Regions from separate parts of the Microlunatus elymi genome, predicted to be linked through region 1. Evidence: riboswitches for the same ligand, from Rfam matches in the RefSeq annotation. Region 1 holds a riboswitch; the other holds the start of a gene.
What was found. Region 1 has a riboswitch for cobalamin ahead of FOE78_RS11240 (ribonucleoside-diphosphate reductase subunit alpha). Riboswitches for the same ligand answer to the same signal wherever they lie in the genome.

Region 1 (6,070 bases):
GACTCGAAGAAGTTGACCAACTGCAGGGTGTCGTTGGCAGTCGCCATCCACTTGGCCGGGTTGGCGACGCCGAAGGCCGCCTCGAAGCCGAGCTCCTCGAGGCGCCGATCGGCCATGTACTTCACGTACTGGTTGACGTAGTCGGCGTTCATGCCGAGGATCCCGCGGGGCAACAGGTCGGCGTTGTAGGCGACCTCCATCTGCACCGCGTCGATGATCATCTGCCGGATCTCGTCGGCGAACTCCGGAGTCTGCAGATCCTCGTTCTCGTCCAGTACGGTCAAGATCAGGTTGATGCCGAACTTCAGGTGCAGGCTCTCGTCGCGGACGATCCAGTCGATCAAGGAACCGAAGTTGCGCAGCAGATTGCGCTGCCGGAAGCTGAGCGCCACCATGAAGCCGGAGTAGAACCAGATCCCTTCCAGAATCACGTTGTAAGCAACGAGATTTCGGACGAAGTCGCGTTTTCCCTCGGTGGTGCCGATGTCCAGACTCTGCTCGGCCATTTGCTTGATGTACTTGACCTCGAAGGCCTCCTTGGCCGCCATCGAACCCACGTTGACGTGCGACTCGTACGCGGCGGCTCGGTCGATCGGGAACGTCTCCAGCACGTACTCGAAAGCCATGCAGTGGTTGGCCTCCTCCCACATCTGCTTGGCCAGGTAGAGATGGCACTCGGCGGCGTTGAGATACGGGTAGACGCCGAACGCCAGCGACTTGTTGACCAGCAGTTCGTTCGGGTTGAAGTAGCTCATCAGGTGGGTGAGCGCGTGCCGCTCCTCGTCGGTCATCCTGGCGAAGTCGCCGAGATCCTCGCCGAGCTGGATCTCGTGCGGGAACCAGGTGTTGGCCACCGCCTGGTTGTAGAGCTCGTACGCCCACGGGTAGGTGACCGGCTTGAGAAGCAGTCCCTCGCTGATCCCGGTGCCGAGAATTCCCTTGCTGGACATGAAAAGGTCACTCCTTAGTATCGAAATGGACGTGCCGTGAACTGGACCGTGAACGCCTACTGGCAGGACTCACACTGCAGGCGTTCCTGGGGGTCGATCGGGCAGTAGGCGCCGTCGACCTCTTCGGTGTCGTAGCCCTCGTGTTGGGTGACCCGTTCGGCGTCGGTATCGATCACCGGCAGCACCGTGCTGTCTGCCTGTGGCTCGGGTGACCGCGGCGAGCTGGGCCGAGCGAACCCGCCGAAGCCCCGTCTGCCGCCCGACGAGGAGCGGGAGGTCGATGCCGATTCCTGGCTGCGCAGTTGTTCCGCCTTGTTGATCTTGACCGTGCTCTGCTCGGCGGTGTGCCGGGGCATCATGTGCAGGTAGTAGGTGGTCTTCACGCCCATCTTCCAGGCGGCGCTGTAGAGGTCGACCATCTCGCCGATGTCGCGGCCGGCCAGGTAGATGTTCCGGCTGATCGCCTGATCGATCCACTTCTGCGCCCGCGCGGCGACGTTCAGATAGGCGTAGGGGGAGAGCTGGAAGGAGGTCCGATAGGTCTCCTTCAAATCCCATGGCACCGAGTTGATCTTGGACAGGTCGCCTTGGGTGCGCAACAACTCGTCCTTGACCTCGTCCCAGAGGCCGCGTTCGACCAGGTCGGCGACCAGGTTGCGATTGACCTCGAGGAACTTCCCGGCCGAGGTGGCCCGGCTGAAGATCTGGCTGAACTGCGGATCCAGCCCAGGCGTCGTCCCGGCGACCAGTCCGATGGACGCGGTCGGCGCTATCGCCATCAGGGTCGCGTTTCGCATCCCGCCCTTGACCTTTGCCCGCAACCCGTCCCAGTCCAGCCGGGTGGCCCGGTCGACCTCGACCGGGATACCGCGATCGGACTCCAGCGCATCCAGGGTGTCGATCGGAACCAGCCCCTGCGACCAGCGGGAGCCGGCGAAGTTCGCGTAGCTGCCGCGCATCCGAGCAAGATCAGCGCTGGCGTCGATCGCGTGGTAGCTGATGAACTCGGTCAACTCGTCGATCAGCTCGTACGCCTGCTCGCTCTCGTAGCTCAAGCCGAGCCGCTCGGTCAGATCGGTGAAGCCCATCAGCCCGAGACCGACGGCACGGTTGAGCTCGTTGGAGCGCTCGGATTCCGGCACCGAGGAGATGGTGATGTCGACCAGGTTGTCCAGCTGGCGAACCGCCAATCGAACCGATTCGGCCAGCCGCTTCCAGTCGATCCGGGCCTGCTGCTTGGCGCCGATCAGGTGCCGGGAGAGGTTGATCGAGGCCAGGTTGCAGACGCTGATGTTGTCGCGGTCCTGCGGCAGGCAGATTTCCGTGCACAGGTTGGACAGATGGATGGTGCCGGTGTTGTTGTTCAGCGCCCGCGTGTTGATCGTGTCCTTCCAGGTCAGCCACGGATGCGAGGTGGTCTGTAGGGAGATCAAGATCGACCGGTACTGCTCGCGGGCTCTGACCTTGGCGAAGCGCTGGATCTCGCCGCGCTCGGCCATCGCGACATATTCGTTGTAGCGTTGGGAGAACGCGGCTCCGGACAGCTCGACCAGATCGGCGACCTCGAGCGGATCGAACAGATACCAGTCGTCGTCGCGCTCGACCCGCTTCATGAATTCGTCGGAGATCCAGACTGCGGTGTTGGCGGTGCGGGCGCGTCGGTAGGGGTCGCCGGAGTTCTGTCGCAGGTCGAGGAACTGGGCGAAGTCCAGATGCCAGTTCTCCATGTAGAAACACAATGCGCCGAACTTCTTGCCGCCGCGGGAAACCGCGCGCAGGGTCGAGTCGATGGTGTGCATGAACGGGATCGGTCCGGTCGAGGTGGTGTTGTTGGACCGGATCGGGGAGCCCTCGCTGCGGAGCTTGGTCACCGAGAAGCCGATGCCGCCGGTGCCCTTGGTGATCCACATGACGTCCCGGATCGACTTGGCGATGTGTTCGATGTCGTCCTCGGCCTGCATCACGAAGCAGTTGGAGAGCTGGGCGTACGCGGTGCCGGCGTTGACCAGCGTCGAGCCGGCGGCGAGGTACTCCAGGCGGGACATCCTGTCGTACAAGGAGATTGCGACGCTCGTCGGGTCGTCCTCGTTGAGCGAAAGGCCCATCGCCACCCGCATCCAGAAGAACTGCGGCACCTCGAGCGGCTGTCCGTCGTGGGTGCTGGTCATGTAGCGGGTGCGCAGAGTTTGGGCGCCGATGTAACGGAGCAGGTCATCGCGGTCCGGATCGAGTGCGGCGGCGAGACGGTCAAGATCAAAAAGCTCGGTCAGCCGATGATCAAGAAGGCCACTGTCGACGCTCTGCTGCAGATAGCCGGCGAAGTGGCTGCGATGGCGTTCGCGAAGATCATCTCGACTGATGCCGTCACCGAGGACAGCCTTGTAGAAGGTCTTGATCAACAGCCGCGCCGCGATGGTGTCGAATGCCGGATCGTCCTTCACGTTGCCGAGGGCCACCTGGATGACGGCCTCGTCCAGTTGCCGGCTGGTGATGCCGTCGAACAGCGTGATCTCCAGTTCGGAGGCGATCTGGGTGGCGCGGGTGACCGAGTCGTCGAGGCCACGGCTGGCCTCCTCGATCGATCGCGCGATCTCGTACCCGTCGTACGGGGCCCGAGTGCCGTCGCGCTTGATCACGGTGATCTCGGTGGGGTTGATCTCTGAAGTGCTCGTCATCTGTCCATCCCTCGTGAAGTGACTGGCCGCGGTACCTGCCCGCTGGGCCGAGAGGGGAGCCTGGGAACTGATCGATTCTGGCAGCGGCATGCACGCATGCCGGCAACGACGATCAGGTACCAACGCCGTCCCTCGCGGCTGCGGACCACACAGTTGGCAGGTCTTCGGACTCGTGGGCACGAGCACCCGTGGTTCGGGTGCGTTTCCTACTGGTCGTCGCTTCCCAAGATCTCGCGTTGACCTCAGTGCTTGATGACGACGTTCGTTCCCTCTCACCGCTGCGGGGCAGTTCCGGTCTTGCACCGGATTCCCTGTTGCCTCCGCCGACCTGGATGGCCGGAAGAACCAGCTGCGAAGACCACTATATATGGAAACCACACCGATGTAACTACCCAGATCTGGGTGTCGGTGTGTTTCGGGCACGTCGCCCGCGCCGACAGCCGGGCCTGACATCCCCACCGTCAGCTCAGGCGACCTCGAGCTTCCGCAGCATGGCCCATTCCAGGTCGCTGCGGCGCGGTCGGTCATCACCCACGTTGGCACTGGGATCCCCGCGGGCTGCCAGGGCGGCGTGCCAGACGGCGGTTGCGAACCTGTTGTTGCCGAGGTCGTGGCTACCGGAGTCGTTGACGATCAGCACCCGCCCGTAGCGGGTTCGCCACACGTAGGTGCCCGGCACGGGCTGCCGCGCCGACCAGCCACCGTGGGTCTTGATCCGGTGCTCGGTCTGGCCCAGCGGTCCCAGATTGTGCAGCCCGGTCTGACCCGGCGGGGCGTTGCCTCCGGGCCCGCCGGTTCGTCGGTAGGCGATGGTGTGGTCGGCCTGCATCGATCTGCTGCGGTTGGCCGAATTGGGAAAGCAGCTCGCCGGGGTCCTGGCCAACAGCGCGTTACGCATCGCATCCGGCACTTCGTAGGCGTCCACCGGGTGGATGTCGGCGTAGTCGACGATGGGTTGTAGCCGGATCCTGCAGCGGGCACCGAGCCAGTCCCGGATCTGGGAGGCGAGCATCGGGCCGATGCCTTCGACTCGGGCGACGCCGGGGCCGATGGTGGCGGTGTCGGCGGAGATGTGCACGTGCAACACCACTTTGGGAAGCAGTTTGCTGGGGTTGATCCGGGCCAGCCAGAACGCGGTGTCTCGGCTCAGCCTCTGGTCGGGGTCGACGGGTATCGGGACCCGGCGCAGGTCACCATGATCAACTTCGTAACCGATCGTCCCGCATCCATTCGGGCTGCTCGACTCGTGATCGTTCCTCGACGCGTGTTCACCGGTCGCGGCCAGGTCCTGATCATGATCACTCGTCGAGCCGCGATCGTCGGAGAAGGAGGTCTCACGATCTCCCGGCGCCGTGGCAGTGGGTGTCAGGTGATTGCTGCGCGCGGCTTCATGGTTGTCGTTGCTTTGTCGGCCGCGCCGGTTCTGACGGGCAGGTTGGTGATCTTCCGGCCGCGGTGGATGATCCCGGTCCTCGGCATGCGGATGGCCGCCGTCTGTGGTTCCAGCAGTATCGCCAGTCGGCGCTTCATCGTGGCCGCGGTTATCGGGTTCGTGATCATGGCCGTTCTGATCATGCTCGTTCTGATCATGGCGGGTCTGCTTCGGGTTGTCTGGTTGCCTGTCGTCGGTGAACAGGTCGGGGTGTTGTGCCTGGGCCAGCAGCCGGGTGGACAGCAAGGGCAGTCCCATCAGCCCAAATGCTTGGGCTTGGAACTCCTGCGGCTCTTCGCAGTGTCGGTCTCCGACCTCGGCCGGCAGCCCGGTCGGGCCGGTGATCGCCTTGGTGATGGTGTCGATGGTGGCCTGCATCCAGACCGCGTAATCGGCATCGATCCGGGCCGTCACTGACCGGGTCCCGTACCGGGTCCGGCGCGAGATCTTCACAAACCGGCCATCCCGCGCCCGCCGGGCCAACCGCTCGGCCCGGGCCGGGTCGGCCCGCAGGATCGCCGCATCGACCTCGTCGAACAGGCGACCCCACGACGAGATGCTGTGCACATAGCCGACAACCTCACCATCCACCACCCGCGCCGCCTCCGGCGCCAGGGCCCGGGTGCGGCGGGCGATCTCCCGCACCCGCTCCACCGGCGCGATCCCGCGTAGCACCAACTCCCACAACCGCGGGAGCCGATGCCGCAGATCCAACGTGTCGGCGATCAGCTCCCGGGCCTGCCGATCCGGCAGGCCGAGCGCGGCGCCGAGCTCGACTGCGCAGAACTCGGTCACGGCCGGCGTCCCCTCGCCACCCAGCCGGATCGCCCGTTCCATCCCGCGCACCACCGGCCGACCCTCCAACAACTCCGGCGGGTGCAGATCGGCGTAATGCGCGACCACGATCAGGTCGTCACACTCACTGCGACGCCGCGCCGCCCGCGAGGTCGACAACAAGGTCAGGGACTCCCTCGCCCCCAGCCCTGCCACCGACGATTCGCTCATACAGACGA
Region 2 (6,070 bases), 1.1 Mb from region 1:
CAGCCGGAGCAGATCATGATCAACTCCGGCAGCGCCACGGAGCATGATCGCGCCGCCGAGCGCGGGTTGCAGACCGGCCACCGTACGAAGCAGGGTTGACTTTCCGGCGCCGTTGGGGCCGAGCACCGCGGTCACCCGACCGGCCGGCGCCTCGGCGGTGATTCCGTCGACGATCACGCGGTCCGGCTCGCTGGCCGGCCAACGCCGAGTGTGCCGATAGCCGACCCGAAGGTCATCAAGCCGGAGGCCCGCGCCCGCCGTGAAGTTGATCATCAGACCGCTCCTGCCGACAGACGCCGAGATCGCAGCAGCACCACGATCACCACCGGAGCGCCGATCAGGGCGGCCGTGACGTTGATCGGCAGCACCGCGTCGTCACCGGGCAGCTGAGCCACCACCGAACACACGCTGGAGGCGATCACGCCGACCAGGATCGAGGCCGGCATCAGCAGTCGGTGGTCGGAACTGCCGATGGTCAACCGGGCCAGGTGCGGGACCGCGATGCCGAGGAAGGCGATCGGCCCGCAGTAGGCGGTCACCGCGCCCGCGATCAGGGCGGTCGCGATCATCGCCAGCACCCGAACGGATCCGACCCGCACGCCCATCGAGCGGGCGTACCGCTCACCGAGCAGCATCGCGTTCAGCGACCGGGCCAGCAGCGCGGCGATGATGATCGCGATCAGGATCACCGGCAGCAGCACGAGCAGGTCGCCGCGGGTGACGCCGCTGAAGGAGCCGAGCCCCCACATCACGTACCGCTGCATCCGGGTCGGATCGGCGAAAGCCAACAGCAGCGAGGTGAACGCGCCGACGGTTGCGGAGAACATCACCCCGGCGATCAGCAGCGTGGTCACCGAACGGACCCAACGGTTGATCACCAAGATCAACATCAGCACCAACGCCGACCCGGTCGCCGCAGCCGCGGCCACCGCGATCCGCTGTCCGCCGACCAGGCTGACGAAGCCGCCGGTCACGGTGCCGGTGCCGAGGGTGATCAGTGCGACGCCCAGTGAGGCGCCCGAGGACACCCCCAGGATGTACGGGTCGGCCAGCGGATTGGCGAACAGCGTCTGCATCAGCAGCCCGGCGATGCCCAGCCCGGCGCCGACCGCGGCCGCGGTGATCACCCGCGGCATCCGGATCTGCTCGAGCAACACGGTGCTGGCCGGATCGGCCGCGTGCCCGGTGGTTGCGTACAGCAACAGGTCGTGCCAGCCGATGGTGACCGACCCGACCGCGGCACCCAGACCGATCGCGGCCACCGCTGCCACCGCCATCACGATCAGCGCCAGCACCGGCCGCCGCAGCCGGCCGCGCGGCACCCGGACGGCATCGATCTCGGCGGAGATCGGTCGTTCGGCGGGGGTGCTGGCCATCATCTACCGCGTCACTTGAGCTTCTGATAGAAGGTGAACCGGTGGTCCGGTTCAAGATCAGGATGCAGGATCGCGATCAGATCGGCGACCACCAGATCCGGCCGCAGCACCCCCAACTCGTACAGGTTGTTGCCACCGGCCGCGTTCACCTGCTTGCTCGGCGCCCACACGTCACCGGACTTGAAGGCGGCGAAGTCGGCCAGCCGCGGCTCGGTGCCGGTGGCCTCCTTCTTGGTCTTCCAGTTCGTCGAGGTGATCCACGGCTTGGCGTCGCCGGACTTGGCGAAGACCGTCTCCAGGTCAACGTTCTTGCTGACCGTCGACGTGTCGTCCTGCCAGGGCCAGCTGCCGCCGGCGTCGGTGATCAACTTGCCCATCGGCGTGCCGCCGGTCGGCATCGTCCAGCTGCCCTGGTAGGGCTGGTTCAGCACCACCGAGGTCGGCTTGGCATCGGCTGCCTTCTGCACGGCGGACTTGTAGTTGGCGGCGATCTTGTCGAAGGTCGTCGCCGCCTTGTCCTCGGTGCCGGTCAGCGCGGCGAAGTACTTGATCCACTCGGCCTCGCCCAACGGCGAGGTCTCCAGGTATTCGGCGTCGGCCAGCACCGGGATCCCGGCCTGCCGGACGGTCGCGTACGCCGGATCGGTCTGCCCGGCGGTGATCAGCACGTCCGGCTTGGCGGCCACGATCTTCTCCGCGTTGGCGGTGCCGGCCGGCGCGAACTCGGTGACGTCGGGGCTCTGCACCCGCTCCTGCGCCGCCTTGGAGCTGATCAGCGCATTCGACGCGACACCGGTCACCACATCCAGCTGGCCGAGTGCTTCCAGACTCGGCAGATGGGTCGTTGAGGCGGAGAACAGGCTGTGCACCGGCACCGTCACCTGTTGTGCCTGGGCGAGATCGCCGCTCAACTGGGGTTTCGGCGCGCCGCACTTGACCAGGACGTAGCTCTCCGGCTTGCCGCCCACCTCGGGCTGCTTGACGGTCAGCACCTGGTACGACTTGTGGTAGCTGAGGCTGAAGTTCTCGGCGTACTCGAGCTTCTGCTTGACCGGGAAGTAGTCGGTGTTCGGGTTGAAGTCGGTGATGCAGCCGGGCGCGGTCGACGACGGTGCGACTCCCGGCGCCGGGCTGCCCGCGTCGGTGCCGCAGGCGGCCAGCGACAGGGTCAGTGCCGCGGCCGCGGCGGCCGCCGTGACGGCCCGCTGCCGCCGGCCGGAGAACAACTTGTTGATCATGAAAGGCTTCGGACTCCTTGCCGCACGACGATTGTCCTGGAGCCTGGCACCGTCACCCGGCGACCGCGATGGATGAGGCAGCGCCGGTGTGCCGGTGATCTTCCCTCGAGACCCCTGGACGCGCGGACCGGCGGCCCGCACACCGACGGCAGGTTTTCGGACTTGTGGGTGTCGCCGGATCATCCCCGACGGCCTACTGGCTGATGCTTCCCAGACTCGCGGCGGAGGATCGAGGTCCTCCGGATCGTTCGTCCAGTGCGTCTGTACAGCGTTCGTACCCACTCACCGCTGCGGGGCAGTCCCGGTCTCGCACCGGATTCCCTCCCCGTCGGCAGGGCGATTCTAACCTGATCGGCGCCGCCGGTCCGACCGCCCGAACCTGGCGAGCGAACGCGCTCAGAGGTGGGAGAGCACGATCGCAGTACGAGTCCGCAGCACGTCGTGCTGGTCGCGGATCCGGCCGAGCACCCGCTCCAGATGCGCCGCATCGGTGCAGCGCACCACCAGCAGACCGTCGGCCTCGCCGGTGATGGTGTACGCGTCGTGCACCTCGGGAATGGCGTGCGCGAACTCCTTCATCTGTTTCGGCGGCACCTGCCCGTTGCAGTAGATCTCCACGAACGCCTCGATGCTCCACCCCAGCGCTGCCGGATTGACATCGGCGCCGAAGCCGCGGATCACGCCTTCCTTGCGCATCCGATCGACCCGGCGCTTGGTGGCGGCCGTGGACAGTTCGACCTGCTGCCCCAAGGCGGCATAGCTCTGCCGTCCGTCGGCCATCAACAACGCAAGAAGCTTGCGATCTGGAAATCCCCCACTTTCGTGAAGGCATGCACTATGAGGAGTTGTCATGCCAGAGAAGCGACGGAAGTTCGACGCGGAGTTCCGCGAGGGCGCTGTGCGGCTGGTGCACGAGTCCAACAAGTCGATCGCGCAGGTCGCCCGTGACCTGGGGGTCAACGAGGGCACCCTGGGCAACTGGGTGGCCCGGGACCGTGAACAGCGTGAAGGCGTCAATAGCCTGTCCAAAGATGATCTTGACGAGTTGAAGCGGCTGCGCTCTGAGAACGCCGAGCTGCGGATGGAGCGTGATGTTCTCAAGCGTTCCGTGGTCCTGTGGGTGAAGGAGGCGATGAGGTGAGCGTGGCACGCTTCATCGCCGACCAGAGGACCTTCTACCGCGTCCCGATCGCGGTCTGCTGCGCCATCCTCGGCCTGAGTGTGGGCTGGTTCTACAAGTGGATCAAGTCCCCGGTCACCGACCGACAGCAGCGGCGCCGCGAGCTGGATGCTGCGGTGCTGGCCATGTTTGAGGCGTCCGGTCGTACCTACGGCTCACCGCGGATCCACCGGGATCTGGTCGATGCCGGCTGGAGGGTGGGCCACAACACGGTCGCCGACTCGATGACCCGCCAAGGCCTGCAGGGCAGAAAACGCAAACACCGTAAGGGATTGACCAAACAGGACCGCAAGGCGGCCAAGTTCCCGGACCTGGTGCAGCGGGACTTCTCCGCCCGGGCGCCGAACTGCAAATGGTGTGGCGATATCACTGAGATTCCGACCGATGAGGGCAAGCTCTACATGGCCACGGTGATCGACTTGTTCTCGCGCAAGCTGCTGGCCTGCCCGATCAGCGATCACCCCGACGCGCCATTGGTCTGTGATGCGATCAAGATCGCCGCGGCGGTCCGCGGTGGCCGGGACCACATCGAGGGTGTGATCTTCCACTCCGACCGTGGATCAACGTATACAGCGAAGGACTTTTCCCTGCTGTGTAAGAAGAAACTCGGGATCCGACAGTCGATGGGACGGGTCGGATCCTGTTTCGACAACGCGGCAGCGGAGTCGTTCTTCTCCACCCTCGAACACGAAGTCCTGTCCCGCCACCACTTCGAAACCAAAGCCCAAGCCAGGGCTGTCGTCCTGGCCTGGTGCCACCAGTTCTACAACGTCCAACGACGGCACAGCGGCGCGGCCTTGCTGCCACCCGACCAATACGAGATGATCACCGCTGACCAACCGGCAGCGGCCTAAACCGAAACCCTTCACGATTTCGGGGAAATCTCAATCGATGTCGTCAATCCGCAATGAAGTGCCCCCGTTCATCCGGACGCAGCCTATCGGGGCTCGCGCCGGGGATGGCACTTCCTCCGGCCACGCGCTTGGTTACGCTGCAGGAAAGGCACCGTCGGTGCGGCGGCCGTCGCCGTGCCGGGGCCGCCACACGGAGGTGGTGGGGTGATGAAGTACGGGATCGTGACCTCGGCCGGGACGGTTCGCGACTACGTGACGATGGCCCGTGAAGCCGAGGCCGGCGGCTGGGACGGTGTGTTCGTCTGGGACGACATCTGTGTCGGCCCGATCCCGACCTACGACCCCTGGGTGGCATTGGGGGCGATGGCGGTGAGCACCGAACGCATCACGCTCGGTTCGATGGTGTTCTCGCTGGCCCGCCGTCGCCCGTGGAAGGTCGCCCGCGAGACGCTCACGCTGGACATCCTCTCCGCCGGCCGGCTGGTGCTGCCGGTCGGTTTCGGTGGCGAGTGGGACGGCGGCTACTCCCGGGTGAACACCGATGAACCGGGGCGTCGGGAGCGTCGGGAGAAGCTCGACGAATGCCTGGCCATCCTCGACCTCGCGTGGACCGGCGAATCCTTCGACTACGACGGAAAGCACTACCAGGCAAAGGAGTTGGTCTTCCGTCCGCGGCCGGTGCAACGGCCGCGGATCCCGGTCTGGACCGTCGGCGCCTGGCCGCACGACCGCTCGCTGGCCCGATCCGCACGTTGGGACGGTGTGATCACCGCCGACCGCTCGCCCGGTGCCGGGGAGTACGACGTCGTCCAGCCAGCCGCGGTCGCCAAGATCCGGGACTGGATGCTCGACCGGCGCGGTTCACTCGACGGCTTCGACGTCATCGCCGAGGGGACCACGGACGGCAGCGACCCCGACGCGGCGGCCGCGCACGTCGCGCCGTACCGGGAAGCCGGCGCCACCTGGTGGATCGAATCGCACTGGGACGACGAGATCACCGCCGACTTCCTGCTGAACCGAATCCGGCAGGGGCCACCGCGGTGAGGTCCCGACCGGAAGTGGTGAACCGGAAGGTGTTGAACCGGAAGTGGTGAAAACGTCGGACGGGATTGCCCCGAACCCCCGAAAACGGCTCGTTCGACGCATCCCGCCCGACGGTCTTACCGCTTCCATCACATGACACCTGTCAGTGCGTACCGCTGACATTCAGGTGGGGCGCCATCGCTCGGTCGGCAACAGACTGATCGCATGAAGATGCTTGAGGAGCCGGTCGGGGCCGGTGCCACCACCCCCGGTGCCGAGCAGCCCGGGTCCGCGCTGGAGCTCGCGGGGTTACACAAGGCGTACGGTCCGGTGCGGGCGGTCGACGGTGTTGACCTCGAGGTCCGCCGGCGGGAGATCGTGGCCATGCTCGGACCCAAC

Region 2: linked by a shared signal. The riboswitch ahead of FOE78_RS05960 (ABC transporter substrate-binding protein) and the one ahead of FOE78_RS11240 (ribonucleoside-diphosphate reductase subunit alpha) in region 1 are both predicted to bind cobalamin.

The regions. Positions count from the first base shown of each region.
Region 1 is NZ_CP041692.1:2,489,695-2,495,764, forward strand. Features, by position in the region: gene FOE78_RS11235 (ribonucleotide-diphosphate reductase subunit beta) at 1-950, opposite strand, end outside; gene FOE78_RS11240 (ribonucleoside-diphosphate reductase subunit alpha) at 1,007-3,625, opposite strand; cobalamin riboswitch at 3,764-3,990, opposite strand; gene FOE78_RS11245 (hypothetical protein) at 4,092-6,062, opposite strand.
Region 2 is NZ_CP041692.1:1,343,437-1,349,506, forward strand. Features, by position in the region: gene FOE78_RS05950 (ABC transporter ATP-binding protein) at 1-273, opposite strand, end outside; gene FOE78_RS05955 (FecCD family ABC transporter permease) at 273-1,379, opposite strand; gene FOE78_RS05960 (ABC transporter substrate-binding protein) at 1,388-2,614, opposite strand; cobalamin riboswitch at 2,745-2,959, opposite strand; gene FOE78_RS05965 (Lrp/AsnC family transcriptional regulator) at 3,011-3,394, opposite strand; gene FOE78_RS05970 (transposase) at 3,465-3,755, shown strand; gene FOE78_RS05975 (IS3 family transposase) at 3,752-4,648, shown strand; gene FOE78_RS05980 (LLM class flavin-dependent oxidoreductase) at 4,856-5,692, shown strand; gene FOE78_RS05985 (ABC transporter ATP-binding protein) at 5,897-6,070, shown strand, end outside.